2 regions of the Paenibacillus suaedae genome follow, and region 2 is predicted to be linked to the other one. Evidence: a T-box and tRNA genes for the amino acid it is inferred to sense, from the RefSeq annotation. Region 2 holds a T-box; the other holds one or more tRNA genes.

Evidence for each region. The T-box of region 2 lies ahead of leuS (leucine--tRNA ligase). A T-box ahead of a tRNA ligase gene usually reads a tRNA of that ligase, here a tRNA-Leu.
Region 1: it has a tRNA-Leu gene. The T-box ahead of leuS (leucine--tRNA ligase) is inferred to sense a tRNA for this amino acid. The anticodon was not compared.

What each region holds. Positions count from the first base shown of each region.
Region 1 is NZ_JAVYAA010000002.1:1,325,872-1,333,238, forward strand. It holds gene ruvA (Holliday junction branch migration protein RuvA) at 1-336, opposite strand, end outside; gene ruvC (crossover junction endodeoxyribonuclease RuvC) at 333-836, opposite strand; gene RQP50_RS13565 (cation:proton antiporter) at 972-2,147, opposite strand; gene RQP50_RS13570 (BofC C-terminal domain-containing protein) at 2,319-3,059, opposite strand; gene RQP50_RS13575 (hypothetical protein) at 3,423-3,629, opposite strand; gene RQP50_RS13580 (YxlC family protein) at 3,622-4,023, opposite strand; gene sigY (RNA polymerase sigma factor SigY) at 4,016-4,540, opposite strand; tRNA gene RQP50_RS13590 (tRNA-Pro) at 4,730-4,806, opposite strand; tRNA gene RQP50_RS13595 (tRNA-Leu) at 4,813-4,895, opposite strand; tRNA gene RQP50_RS13600 (tRNA-Arg) at 4,926-5,002, opposite strand; tRNA gene RQP50_RS13605 (tRNA-Gly) at 5,009-5,083, opposite strand; gene RQP50_RS13610 (asparaginase) at 5,297-6,316, opposite strand; gene RQP50_RS13615 (AraC family transcriptional regulator) at 6,480-7,346, shown strand.
Region 2 is NZ_JAVYAA010000002.1:1,022,315-1,029,681, reverse strand. It holds gene aroE (shikimate dehydrogenase) at 1-368, shown strand, start outside; gene yhbY (ribosome assembly RNA-binding protein YhbY) at 489-779, shown strand; gene nadD (nicotinate-nucleotide adenylyltransferase) at 801-1,409, shown strand; gene yqeK (bis(5'-nucleosyl)-tetraphosphatase (symmetrical) YqeK) at 1,381-1,974, shown strand; gene rsfS (ribosome silencing factor) at 2,038-2,385, shown strand; gene RQP50_RS12470 (CvfB family protein) at 2,382-3,365, shown strand; gene RQP50_RS12465 (class I SAM-dependent DNA methyltransferase) at 3,444-4,205, shown strand; T-box leader at 4,424-4,653, shown strand; gene leuS (leucine--tRNA ligase) at 4,758-7,208, shown strand; gene comER (late competence protein ComER) at 7,189-7,367, opposite strand, start outside.

The sequences.
Region 1 (7,367 bases), 300 kb from region 2:
CAGCTTCGTTAAGAACACAATATTCTCTTGCTGAATGGCAGTTACAACTGCTTCCGGCTTGCCACAGCCTGCTAGAATGCCAAGCGCTACCTTCGGCCCTACTCCGTTCACATCGATCAGCCTGCGGAATAGCTTCTGCTCCTCTCGCGAGCTGAATCCAAAGAGCAATGTTGCATCCTCACGCACATGATAATGAATATATACGGTGACTGCCCCTTCCTGCTTTGCAAAAGCATAGGGATTCGGGGTAAAGACACGGTACCCAACGCCTTGAACATCCAAGACGATATATTCGGTTTCTAAATGAGCAACCTGTCCACGCAAAAAATCGATCATGATCGCCATACTCCATTCAATTTGTCATTAAGCCCACTCGAATGCGCATGGCATATCGCCACCGCAAGAGCATCAGCAACATCATCGGGCTTCGGTATCTCCTTCAGCTTCAAGAACAGCTTCACCATCTCTTGAACCTGCTTCTTCTCTGCCTTCCCATAACCAACAACAGCCTGCTTCACCTGCATGGGCGTATATTCTGCAATCGGTATGCCGCGCTTGGCAGCTGCTAGAATGATAACACCGCGTGCTTGTCCAACAGCAAACGCATTCGTGACATTTCGATTGAAGAACAATTTCTCTATTCCCATAGAATCTGGTTTATACTTGTCTAGCAGCTGCTCCGTAGCTTCATACACCTGCAGCAGCCGCATCTCCGGCGCTGTCGAAGGTTCTGTCTGAATACAGCCATATTGTACAGGTACAATCCGACTTCCTTGTTTATCTACAAACCCAAATCCTGCAATCGCAATCCCTGGGTCAATCCCCAAAATACGCAAAAAAAATCTCTCCCTCACCGCATCCATGTACCAGTAAGCGAACATATGTGTTCACTCCATTATAACATAGATCGTGAAGAAGAGAATGAGTCATTCCTATGATGTTTGCAGGGAAAACAGCCTACTTACGGCCGATTACTTCCCAGCTGATACTTGATTTGCCGCTGTCTCAGTTGTAGAATGACGGAATGCTATCTTCAACATCGGAGGCGTCACCAATGTCGTCATAATGATGACAATAACGAATGGTGTGAAATACACTTTATCGAACAAGGCGCCTTCAAGACCCGTCGTTGCAATAATAAGTGCAACCTCACCGCGGGATACCATTCCGGAGCCGATCCCGATCGCACTCTTGCGATCAAATCCAGTCAGTCGAGCTCCCAATCCACAGCCGAACAGCTTCGTTACAATTGCAATAACGGTAAACAGTACAATAAACCATACATACTCCCCGAGGCCTTCGAAGTTGACATTAATCCCAACACTTACGAAGAAGATTGGTACGAAGATACCGTAAGCAATTGGCTCAAGGCGATGTTCTACCTCATGCTTGAACTTCGTCTGCGAGATGGCAATCCCGGCAGCGAATGCACCGATAATGCCTGCAACGCCCAAATAGTCTGCAAAGTAAGAAAAGGCAAAACAAATAATAAGTGCCGCACTAATAACAGCTTCGGTAACGCGAAGCGGTGCAAGCCACTTCATCACTCGAGGCACTACATAAATCCCTGCTAGTATTGCTACTACGAAGAAAAGAACTTTTTTCCCGATAATAAGTCCGATTGAAGCGCCACCGCCTGCACCGAGCAAGCTGAGCATGAAGGCAAGAAGTATGACAACCAGGATGTCATCCACGACGGCTGCACCAAGAATGGTCGTACCTTCCCTAGTGCTAAGCTGTCCTAGATCCTTCAGTGTCTGTACCGAAATACTTACCGATGTAGCGCAGAGCAGCAGACCAACAAACATGGATTGGTTCGAATCTAATCCGAACAACAGACCACCACTATATCCACCGATAAAAGGAAGAATGACCCCGCCGATTGCTACTGCGAACGCCGCCTTCCAATTCTTCTTCAATTCATCCAAATCTGTCTCCAGACCAGCAATGAACATAAGCAAAATGACGCCAACTTCCGCCATTTCCTTAATTAGTTCACCGTCTGAAACCCATCCGAGCACAGCTGGGCCGATAATTATCCCCACAATGAGTTTACCAAGTACGGCTGGTTGACCCAATCGTACAGTGAGATCACCTGCGATCTTTGTCGAAGCCAAAATGATGAGCAACATGAGAATAAGTTCCATTGGCATTCCCCTTTCCGCTGTACAATTATTATGACCGCAAACCGACATTTTTTTTGTAGGTGGCTAAGGGCAATCCATACCATTTTTCTTTATGTTACATTTCATGACCTAAACCCGAGAATATACAAAAAAAGAAGGACGTCGGTTACGGCGTCCTACTTGTTACTGCCTCTATTTTGTAATACGTTCATTCGAGTGGGTTGGTTTCATGACTTTCTTCGTCTCTTCGATCGCATAATCGCTAAACGTAGACAGCACACTATGATAAGCATCGACATCTGTAATGCGGATCCCTTGATATAGCTGCTTCATTACCTTCGGAGGAAGCGAACTCTCCATGGACTCTACATCCAATTGGAAAAATGTACGTATCACCTTTCCACCTTCAGGCGGACCGTCATACAACGTCAGATTCCCATCCTTATCGAGACTAATATGCGCCTTATCCTTGCATGTACCTGACAACTCTTCAACCTGTTCCTCCAGGATCACCCGTCCGTTTGCATCCATGGATACCGACCAGTCTGGATGGTTGAGCACGAGCTGAATAATGTCACGTGTTGGCTTTGCACCCAACACTTCATCATTTTTTCCGCATATATATTGCTTGCGAGCAATAACTTCACGCTGTTCATCCTGCTGAACCAACTGCGCGATCACAAGCTGGGCTGATTCATTAAGCTTAGACTCATTATCCTTCCATAAGGCGAAGGTCTCAATCGAAGATGGCTTATCATAGTCCGCCAGCATACTGCGCACACGATCAGACAACTGTATCCCAATGGCAACTACCGCTACGAACAACACAATTGCAGCCAAAGACCATATCGGCTTGCGGAAGCGCCGCAAACGCTTCTTCCATTGCTTCACTCGAAAATAGAACCTAGAGACGGTACGGTGTTCTCGAGCCATAAGTAATCCCCTCTAACTGCTTGTTAATTTGAGTAAAGCATTTGATTCCACGATGCCAGAATCATCTTGCTTTGCTCACAAGAAAAAGCCGCCAGAATCATCACTTATAGATGTTGTTCAAAAAGTCCGCTTTTGATCACGAAGTAAATCATGAAGTGGACTCGGCATCGAATCTTGAATTCAGCCGGACCTTCCGGTGCTCATGTACCTAAAACGTACATTCCGCTCCTCAGGCCCTAGCTTCATCCAATCTTCTCGGTGTTGAAAACCGGTCTTTTTGAACACGCACTTATATACTTGGAGGCTTTTCTTATAGTGTGGCCCAGATAAAGGGGAAGTTATACAATTAATCTGTCTGTTCCTTCATTTCAATTTTCTCCACGGCCGAATAACGAAGCATATATAGACAAGCAGCGGGAGAGGGGTTCCCGTGAATCCCCAGATCCCCCAGAACCAAGGGTACTTATTCCGCCTGCGAGCATCCAAAAACAACCAAGTTCCTTGAATGAGCAGAATGATTCCAATTAGAACCCAGACCCACCAAGGGACATTCTCAGTACCATTATTCATTCTGCTCACTCCCATTGCTCGGATGGATACAAATTGCCCAAATAAGAACTGCGCCACACAGGGAAATGAGCTGCATCCAGACATAGATATACCAATTCGCTTGGGCAAGACTGCACCCGCCGCCAACTAGCAGCAATGCAGCACTCCATAAGACAAGCAGTTCTTTCCACAGCCGTTTACGGTTCCTCTTCTTCGCCTGAAGCAATACCTGCTGGATGTGGGCAGCACTCGGATGCGGAGAATGGCGATCACTCCATTCATCTAAGTGTTCCCAGTGAGGATGCAGTCTCTCCTCCCACACCGAGTCCTGTTCCGGATGTGTAGCATGATTGGACATCGGTACTTGATGTAGAGAATCTACATGTCCTTTCTTGTTATCTTGCTTCTCACTCATCTTGCTTCCACTCCTTCCGCAGCTTCTCCAAGCCATAGTGCATGCGTGATTTTATCGTACCTGCTTGAACGTTCAACATTTCTGCAATTTCATTAACCTGATATCCATAATAATATTTCAACACAATTGGAGTCCTCTGTTCGTAGGACAACTCACCAAGGAGCTCCAGCGCTGCCGTCCACTCCATATTGCTTGATTCCATTTGATAGCGCAGCTGACGTACAGCTTGTTCCTGCTCTCGCCATTTGCTCTCCACTTTCTTGCGGCGCATCTTGTCATAAAACAGGCGTGTCGCAATCGTAATTAGCCATGACGAGAATCGTGAACTCCCATTGTACGTATGAATCTTCTCCATACACCTCACCATCGTGTCTTGAACCAAATCTTCAGCATTCGAAGAACTCATCGTTAATTTCAAGGCATATTTATATAGAAAGGAGTAATTCTCATGCAGCAGCACAGCAAGTTCATCCATGTCTCCTCTGACTGCTCGCTCTATCCGATGCTGCTCAGACATGTATTCGCCTCCTTTCTTTAATATCATAACGCAACGAGCTTTGCGCAAAGCATCTATATTACGTATTAGCATTAAGAATCGTTCAAGAGAAATTGAAAAAAGTTGAAAAATCATCTAGGAAGGAAGGGTGGAAAAAAAGAAGGATTAGAATAGCAAAAACCGTCGGTTATAACCGACGGTTGATGATAATGGTCGGGACGACACGATTTGAACATGCGACCCCCTGGTCCCAAACCAGGTGCTCTACCAAGCTGAGCTACGTCCCGAATGGATGGTGCCGGTGAGAGGACTCGAACCTCCACGGTTTCCCTCACGATTTTGAGTCGCGCGCGTCTGCCAATTCCGCCACACCGGCTTAGTAGAAATAATCCATTATGAAATTAAGTGGCGCGCCCTGAGAGATTCGAACTCCCGGCCTTTTGATTCGTAGTCAAACGCTCTATCCAGCTGAGCTAAGGGCGCATATTCTGGAGCGGACAACGAGATTCGAACTCGCGACCCTCGCCTTGGCAAGGCGATACTCTACCACTGAGCTATGTCCGCATATTATTGTGTTAACCAATCTGTACAACTTCATTTGCTTCGTTGTCGTCGTTGCCGTTCAACAAGGACAAGTAATAATATATCAGACTGATAATTGAATTGCAAATCTTTTTTAAAGATTTCTTGGTGGTATTTTTTTCTTGTCAAAAAACCTGCTTGCCAAGCCATATCTCAGCTCATACAAGCAGGTTCTAATAGTATGTTCTTAGTTTCTTATGATCTAACCCACTCAAGTGTAAAAGCAGGCTTGCGAATTCCTACTACCCTCGAATTGTCGTTTTTCGTCTCCGCAGGGCTCAGCTTTTTTAAGCGTTCGATGGTTGCTGTCGTCGGGTATTGAATCTGCTCTAAAATGTCAGCAGCAATGATCGGCCATTGATCTTCCGATCCGTCCATCACTTTGAAGGCTATCCCTATTCTCTGCTCGCGCAAGCCGAAGCAATAGATGCCTTTGGCTCCGCCTTTCGCTACGATATTCGGATCCTGCAGCAGTGTTGGACAAATAAGCTCCGTTCCGGATACATAGAATGGATGTTTGTTCATTAGACTCGTCAAGCGTGTAATCGCTCTGCGCACTTCCTCATCTGCAATTAAATCCGGACAAGCCAATCTCAAATACAAGAGGGCTATATTGCGAATTGGAATCGCATATACCGGGAACCCGCAGCCATCCGTTCCTAATTTAATTTGCCGGGCTGGCACATCAGCAAGCTGAGACATCAAGCGTAGCACCTTCTGCTGAACGGGATGCTCCGGTTCTGCATAATTATCGGTTGGCCACCCCATCATCTTGCATAATGCCAGAACACCTAAGTGCTTGCCCGAGCAGTTGTGATATAAGGAGCGCGGTGGCTGCCCGTTGGCAATCCGCTCGTCCCTCGCAGCGCCATTCAGTGGATAGGTAGGCTTGCATACGAATTGATCCTCAGTGATCCCCGTCTTCTTCATGAACGATTCCAGTGCTTGTACATGGAACTGCTGTGCACGATGAGATGCAGTCATTAAGACGATCTCTTCCTCACTTAATCCGTAATGCTCCGGAACACCTGCTAACAAAGCAGGGAGCGCCTGCACCGGCTTCGAAGAAGAGCGCATAAAGCTTACATAGTCAGGGTCGCCAACATGGAATAGTGTCTCAGCTTGTTCGTTAACACCTACAATATGTCCTGTATATGCACATTCCAACCAACCGCCTCGTGATTCCTCTACTAACACCTTGCCCAAATCAACCATTATTGTTCCTCCTCGCCAATACATGCTGTCATCATTCTCATTTCAAGACTTCCCCTATCATGACATAACTCTGCAAACATAGTATCATGTTCCTAGCTGCTCGTATTTATAACAAGTTCCTGTCAGTTATAAAAATTTCCGCTAACGAACCGGAGGGATAGGCATGATGACCATTGCGGATATAAGGCCATACATCCGTGCAGCGCATATGTATAATTACCGAGGAACGCGAGAGGAACAGTTGCGCAGAGGATACAGCTATGCATTCCACTTATTCTTGGACGGCCATGGCCATATGACGATAGATGACCAACGATATGCGGTCGCGAACGGCACGCTCATCTTTGTCCGCCCTGGACAATGGCATTCCTTCGAGCATGCACCAAATGAAACGATGAATGCATGTAATATCTACTGCGATCTATGGGAGGCTCCTCCGCCGAACCAGCCTACCTTTGCTTATGAATGGGATGAATTCGATCCGAGGTGGTTAACCGCACATAACCCTTGCTCAGAACTGGAATCATTGCCGACCTGCACTTCGCTTCGCCCTTATCCTTACTTCATTGAGCTGATGAAGCATGTGCTTACCGCATATAATCGGCGCGGCTGCTATACGAAGCAGGCTGCATCAGCTAGTTTTTACTCCTGGCTGATTCAATGGTACGATGCAAGCAGATTGCCCAATCCTACGGATTATCGCATAGCTCGAATCTTGGAGCGAATGGACGAACATCCCGAGCAGCGGCATTCGGTTGATTACTGGTGCAGCGAATGCGGGCTGGAAAAGTCCCAATTTTATCGGCTTTTCAAGCAAGAGACAGGAGCATCGCCTAAAGCGTATTTGCTGCAGGCTCGCATGAAAAAGGCGGCCGTTTTGTTGATGGAAAGCCGCCAATCAATTACGGAAATCGCACTAATGTTGGGCTACGATTCAATCCATTACTTCTCAAATCAGTTTACCTACGTGTATGGAATCAGTCCTACCTTATACCGAACAAACAATAGTTACCAGAAAATTGATCGCTAGCATTATGATAAAAGCAGCCCT
Region 2 (7,367 bases):
CGCAGTCACTTGCGGACGACTTGTCGGGACTCGGCAATGTAAGAGCAGTTATGTTGGGCGATGCGCCTGCAATTGCGCCGAACGATGTTGACATCGTCATTCAGACAACTTCCGTCGGTATGCATCCCCATATAGAGGCGTCACCCGTGTCCGCGGAATGGCTGCAAGCCCATATGCTTGTAAGTGACATCATCTATAATCCACTAGAGACAGCCCTGCTGCAAGCAGCAAAGGCGAAGGGGTGCCGGATTCATAATGGGCTCGGCATGTTCGTTCATCAAGGGGCAATCGCATTTGAATTGTGGACAGGCTTGAAGGCCCCGACAGCGCTTATGCGGCAGCGCGTACTTGAGACGCTGCAATCCTAATTTCAAGATGTGGATACTCTAATACAGAAGCCATTAAGGCACGAAGGAGTCGCACGTTCCAGATATGGAGAGTAGGCTCATTACTATCACTCATGAATAGATAAGGCAGGTTAAACTTATATGCTAACGGGTAAACAAAAACGCTATCTTCGCTCTCTTGCACATCATCTGCAGCCTATTTTCCAAGTAGGCAAGGGCGGTATGAATGATCAACTCGTACGTCACGTTGAGGATGCAATCGAGAAACGCGAATTGATGAAAGTATCGGTATTGAACAATTGTTTGGAAGATCCGCGCGAAATCGCAGAGGAGCTTGCTTCACGCTCCGGATCCGAACTTGTTCAAGTCATAGGCAAAACGATCGTGCTGTACAAGGAATCGACAGATAACAAGCAGATTGAACTGCCATAACGATCACTGGAGGGCTACCGAATGAAGTTCGTAGGGATCATGGGCGGGACTTTTGACCCTATTCATCTCGGGCATCTAGTGGCAGCGGAATGCGCTAGGGAGACAGCTTCCTTAGATGAGGTATGGTTCATGCCAGCGCATGTGCCGCCGCATAAAGCGCATCGACCAGCTGCTTCTGCGGAGCAGCGCTTGGAAATGGCGAGGCTGGCGGTGCAAAGTAATCCGCATTTTCGAGTGTGCGACTGGGAGATTAAGCATGGCGGTGTATCCTACACGCTAGACACTGTCCAAGGGTTGCGCCGGGAGTATCCCGACGTCAAGTGGGCGTGGATTATCGGCGGCGATATGGTCGCTTACTTGCCCCAGTGGCATCACATCGATGAGCTGATGGAACAGATTCGATTTGTTGGATTGCATCGTCCTGGATCAAGCTGGGATGCTGCCAAGCTGCCTGCTGCGTGGTCTTCTCGGCTCATCGAGAGCGAGATGCCGCAGATGGATATCTCATCGACCGATATTCGGCAGCGATTGGCCGAAGGGCGATCGATCAAGTATATTGTGCCGGACGAGGTTCAACAGTATATAGCAAGGTGGGGTCTATATGAATCGGACGCGCGAACAACTGATTGAGGCTGTACAATCCCAGATGCCAGCTGTAAGATGGCAGCATACGCAAGGGGTTATGACAACAGCCGTTCAACTGGCCAAGAAGTATGGAGCAGACCCGAATAAGGCGGATATCGCGGCCATACTGCACGATGTAGCAAAGTACTGGCAGACAGATCGAATGGAACAGATGATTCGGGAACATAGCATGCCATCCGAATTGCTGGAGTATGACAAGCAATTATGGCATGCGCCTGTGGGCGCACATGTGGCGCAGCATGAATATGGAATTGAAGATGTAGAAATACTGGATGCAATCAAGTACCATACTTCCGGCAGAGAGAAGATGACCCTGTTGGATAAGGTAGTGTGTCTGGCAGATTACATCGAGCCGGGGCGGGATTTCCCTGGAGTTGATCATATACGTGAACTGGCGGAGCAGAATCTAAATACGGCGTTAATTGCCGGATTTGACTCGACCATTCGATTCTTGATTGAGCGCCGCCGCCGGGTATTCCCGCTGACGATCCTTGCTCGCAATGGGCTGATCCTCGAACTGGAGGCAGAACTTGAACTGTCAGCAACTTAATCACGAAATGGGCTTAGAAATACAAGAATAAGAATGGCTCAAACACAATGTGGAGGTAATTGAATGGCAGACAACATTAAACAATTGCTCGAAATCGCCGTAAGTGCGGCTGAAGATAAGAAAGCGATGGATCTTATTGCGCTTGACCTGCAAGGCATATCCCTTATTGCAGATTACTTCGTAATCTGCCACGGCAACTCGGATACACAAGTTCAAGCGATTACGAACGAAATTCGCAAGCGTGTGCATGAGGTAGGCGGACATGTGCGTGGTACAGAAGGATTTGACTCCGCACGCTGGGTTCTCATTGATTTGGGTGACGTAATCGTGCACGTGTTCCACCGCGAAGAACGCGAGTACTACAACATTGAGAAGCTGTGGTCCGATGCGAAAGTTGTGGAGTTTGCATGATTTGGGAAGCAGGAACGATTCAACGATTAATAATCGACCGTGAAGTATCTCCGTACGGATATTTCTTGACGAACGGAGAGCAGGACGTGTTGCTGCATTATACAGAGCTTACGGGCAAAGTAGAGCCTGGCGATTACGTGGAAGTGTTTTTATACTATGACACGGAAGATCGCATTGCTGCGACAATGAAGCGTCCGCTGTTGACACTCGGAGAGATTGCTAAGCTTACGGTAGCGGATATTCATCCGAAGTACGGCTGCTTCCTGGAGATGGGGATTGGGCGTCAGCTGTTGCTTCCGAAGGGAGAGCTTCCCGAGTTCGAGCCGCTTCACCCGAAGGTTGGCGATGAGGTATATGTCCGGATGGAACAGGATCGCTACGGACGACTTATTGCACTGCCAGCTCGTGAAGATGATTTGGTTCCTTATATGTTCGCAGCTCCTGAGTCTTGGAACAACACATGGCGCGATGCGGTCGTGTACCGTCCTCTCAAGATGGGAACGTTCGTAGTTGTAGACGGCGCGCCTGTTGGAGAAGGTGTTATTGGATTCATACATGAATCGCTTCGTCCGCGCCTGCTTCGTCTAGGTGAGTCTGTCCGTGTTCGCATTACGCATGTGCGTGAGGATGGCCGCGTTAACGTTACGATGGCAGAACGCAAAGAAGTCGGCATGGATCAAGATGCTGAACGCTTGTTCACCTTCTTGAAGGAGCGTCCGAACGGCACAATGCCATATTCCGATGAGACGCCTGCCGATATTGTGAAGCAGCGCTTTGGCATTAGCAAGTCAGCATTCAAGCGTGCTATCGGCCGCTTGCTGAAGGCAGGTCTCATTCGTCAAAATGGGAATTGGACCGAATTGACGGAAACGGCTGCTGCAATGGATACGGCACAGCTTCACAAGGCACTGTCGGCGGCACAAGCCGAAGCGCGTGAAGCACATAAGGCTCGCTCGCACGGCACCGACAATGCACGCTAAGTCCTTCGTTCAACATGCATTACGAATGATGGAATGATGGAATGAGGGAACAACCTCCGGCAGGGGAAGTGAAAATAGATGATTTCATATGGGCGTGTAGCGGAGGTCTATGACCGCTTAATGGAGGACATGCCATACGACCAGTGGGTGTCATTTGCTCGGCAGGCCTGGGAACGATTTGGAAGCGGCGAGGTTCGTTCTATCGTTGACCTTGGCTGTGGAACCGGGAGTACGGCATTGCCACTGGCGAAGCTCGGTTATGATGTAATCGGCATCGATATTTCAGAATCGATGCTGTCAATTGCGAGCAGCAAGGGAATAGAGGCTGGACCGCTGAAGGGCGACGTGCGTTGGGTGAATCAGGATATGTGCGATTGGGCCATGCCTGGAGAAGCGGATGCCGTCGTTTCGTTCTGTGACAGCTTGAACTATGTGACAGAAGAGGACGACGTGAAACGTGCTTTTCAAGCTACCTATAACAACTTGAGATCTGGCGGCGTTTTCTTGTTCGATGTGCTTCATGTCCGTCAATTCGAACATTATGCGGAGACCCAGCCTTTTGCCTATGATGATGAAGATATCTCTTACATTTGGTTTTCGGATTATGATGAAGAACGCCAGGAGATTGAGCACCAGCTGACCTTGTTCGTTCGTCAGCAGTCCGGAGGCTTGTACGAGCGTATTGACGAGGAGCATGTTGAACGCGCCTATGATCCAGACTGGTTAGAACGTATGCTGAAAGAAGCTGGTTTCGATCATGTCGAGCAATTTGCGGACTTTGAATGGCAGTCGCCGGACGAAGAGTCGCGCCGAATCTTTTTTGTTGCAGTGAAGCCATAAAGATAGATGTGCATAGTTTCTGAAGATGCATGTGATATGCACATTGATCCGTCGTGAGATGTAGAATTCGGTGTTACTTTCTCAATTCAAGGCGAATGAACAAGAAAGATTTGGAGTTGCATGGCGATCATTGACAATAAGAAAATTTTTCATTATGATATAGCTACTTGCATCTATTTGGATGCATCATAATCATATTCAAGCTGAATAGGTAGAATGGAAAGACTTCGAAGAGGAATAGTACCTTAGGTCCCATCTTCAGAGAGCCGGCGGTTGGTGCAAGCCGGTGATGGTGCAGAAGCGAACTCGCCTCAGAGTCGCGCAGCAGAATCGGGAGCGGTAAGCTGCGACGTATTGCCAGCGTTAATGGTGTAAAGGGAGTGGATAGCAAAGCATGCTGTCCGCTAACTAGGGTGGTACCACGGGAATAATGCCTCTCGTCCCTAGCGATAATCGCTAAGGATGGGAGGCTTTTTTAATCACATTTATTCATTGCCACAAGTATGACGGACATGCGCGAGCAGCCGTCTGGGCATCGTAGGAGGAGTAAGCATGAGTCAAGAAGCGAAGCAGCCGCACGGTTACGTGCCGCAGCAGATCGAGCCGAAATGGCAATCCTATTGGGATGAACATAAGACATTTGCAACGACAGAAGATGAGAACAAGCCGAATTTCTATGCACTGGATATGTTCCCATATCCATCTGGCGCCGGACTTCATGTAGGACACCCGGAAGGATATACGGCTACAGATATCATGTCTCGTTACAAGCGCATGCAAGGATACAATGTCCTTCATCCGATGGCATGGGACGCATTCGGCCTTCCAGCTGAGCAATATGCGATCGATACGGGACAGCATCCGCGTGAATTCACGGTAAAGAATATCGACAACTTCCGTCGTCAGATCAAGTCCTTGGGCTTCTCTTATGATTGGGATCGTGAGTTCAGCACAACTGATCCGGAATATTACAAGTGGACGCAGTGGATCTTTATTCAATTGTACAAGAGAGGACTCGCTTACGTTGCAGAAGTTCCTGTTAACTGGTGTCCAGCCCTCGGTACAGTACTTGCGAATGAGGAAGTCATCGATGGCCGTTCGGAGCGTGGTAACCACCCAGTTATTCGTAAGCCAATGCGTCAGTGGGTATTGAAGATTACGGAGTATGCAGAGCGTTTGTTGCAAGATCTGGATGAGCTTGACTGGCCGGAGAGCTTGAAAGACATGCAGCGCAATTGGATTGGGAAGTCCAAGGGAGCTGAAGTTCGCTTTGTAATCGACGGTCACGAAGAGGAACTGGTTGTATTTACAACTCGTCCAGATACGCTGTTCGGTGCAACTTACTGTGTCATGGCTCCTGAGCATGAGCTTGTCGAACGCATCACGACAGCTGAACAGCAGGCTGCTGTGAAGGCATATCAAGAGCAGGCGGCACGCAAGAGCGATCTGGAACGTACGGATTTGGCGAAGGATAAGACGGGTGTATTCACAGGCAGCTATGCGGTGAACCCGGCGAATGGAGCGAAGCTTCCAATCTGGATCTCGGATTATGTGCTTGCTGGATACGGTACAGGTGCAATTATGGCTGTTCCTGGACATGATCAGCGCGACTGGGAATTTGCGAAGCAATTTGACCTGCCGATCATCGAAGTGATTGAAGGCGGCAATGTGCAGGAAGAAGCATATTCCGGCGATGGAGCTCATGTGAATTCAGAATTCCTGAACGGAATGGACAATGCGGCTGCAATGGCGCGCATGATTGAATGGCTTGAAGCAGAAGGCAAGGGCGAAGGCAAGGTAACGTATCGCCTGCGCGACTGGTTGTTCAGCCGTCAACGCTACTGGGGAGAGCCGATTCCAATTCTTCATCTGGAAGACGGAACAATGAAGCCTGTACCGGAATCCGAACTTCCGCTTACACTGCCGGATGTCGATCAGATTCGTCCATCGGGTACTGGAGAATCTCCGCTTGCGAACGTAGACGAATGGGTGAACACAGTTGATCCGGAGACAGGCATGAAGGCTCGCCGTGAAACGAATACAATGCCGCAATGGGCGGGAAGCAGCTGGTACTACCTGCGCTACATCGATCCGCACAATAACGATGAAATCTGCTCCAAAGAGAAGCAAAAGAAATGGCTTCCAGTTGATTTGTACATTGGCGGCGTTGAGCATGCGGTTCTTCACTTGCTGTATGCACGCTTCTGGCACAAGGTATTGTTCGACCTTGGTGTCGTAGATACGAAGGAGCCATTCCAGAAGCTTGTTAACCAAGGGATGATCCTTGGTACAAATGGTGAGAAAATGTCTAAGTCCCGCGGCAATGTCATCAATCCAGATGATATTGTGAACGAGTTCGGCGGCGATACGCTGCGCATCTATGAAATGTTCATGGGTCCACTGGAAGCGACGAAGCCATGGAACACGAATGGTGTAGAAGGAAGCTACCGATTCTTGAGCCGCATCTGGCGCTTGTTCATTAACGAGGAGACAGGAGCCCTGAACAGCAAGATTGCTGACGGAACGGATGGAGCAGATCCGGCCTTCGTTCGTACATGGCACAAGACCATCAAGAAGGTGACGGAAGACATCGAAGGATTCCGCTTCAATACGGCAATCAGTCAATTGATGATCTTCATCAATGAGGCGTATAAGACAGAGGTTCTTCCACGCCAAGCGATGGAGAACTTCGTTCAATTGCTGGCACCGCTCGCGCCACATATCGCGGAAGAATTGTGGCAGCGTCTTGGCTACCAAGAGTCGATTACGTACGCTGCGTGGCCGACTTATGATGAGTCGCTTACAGTTGATGCGGAAGCAGAAATTGTTATTCAAGTGAATGGCAAGATTGTATGCCGTGCAAATGTAGCAGCAGATGCTGACGAAGAAGCAATGCAGCAAAAAGCGATGTCCCTCACGAACGTTCAGGATGCCATCGCTGGCAAGACGGTTCGCAAAGTCATCGCAGTAAAAGGCAGACTTGTTAACATTGTGGTCGGTTAAGTTCTTCGCCAAATAGTTGGGATTCGACCTTGTGTAGATCCTCCTCATATTTGGCATGGGTGACTTGAATGAGCTGCTGGAATACCCCATCCAGCTCACCATCCAACAGACGGAGCGCCTCGGCGGTAATGCCGCCGGGGACTGCTACCCGCTGTCTCA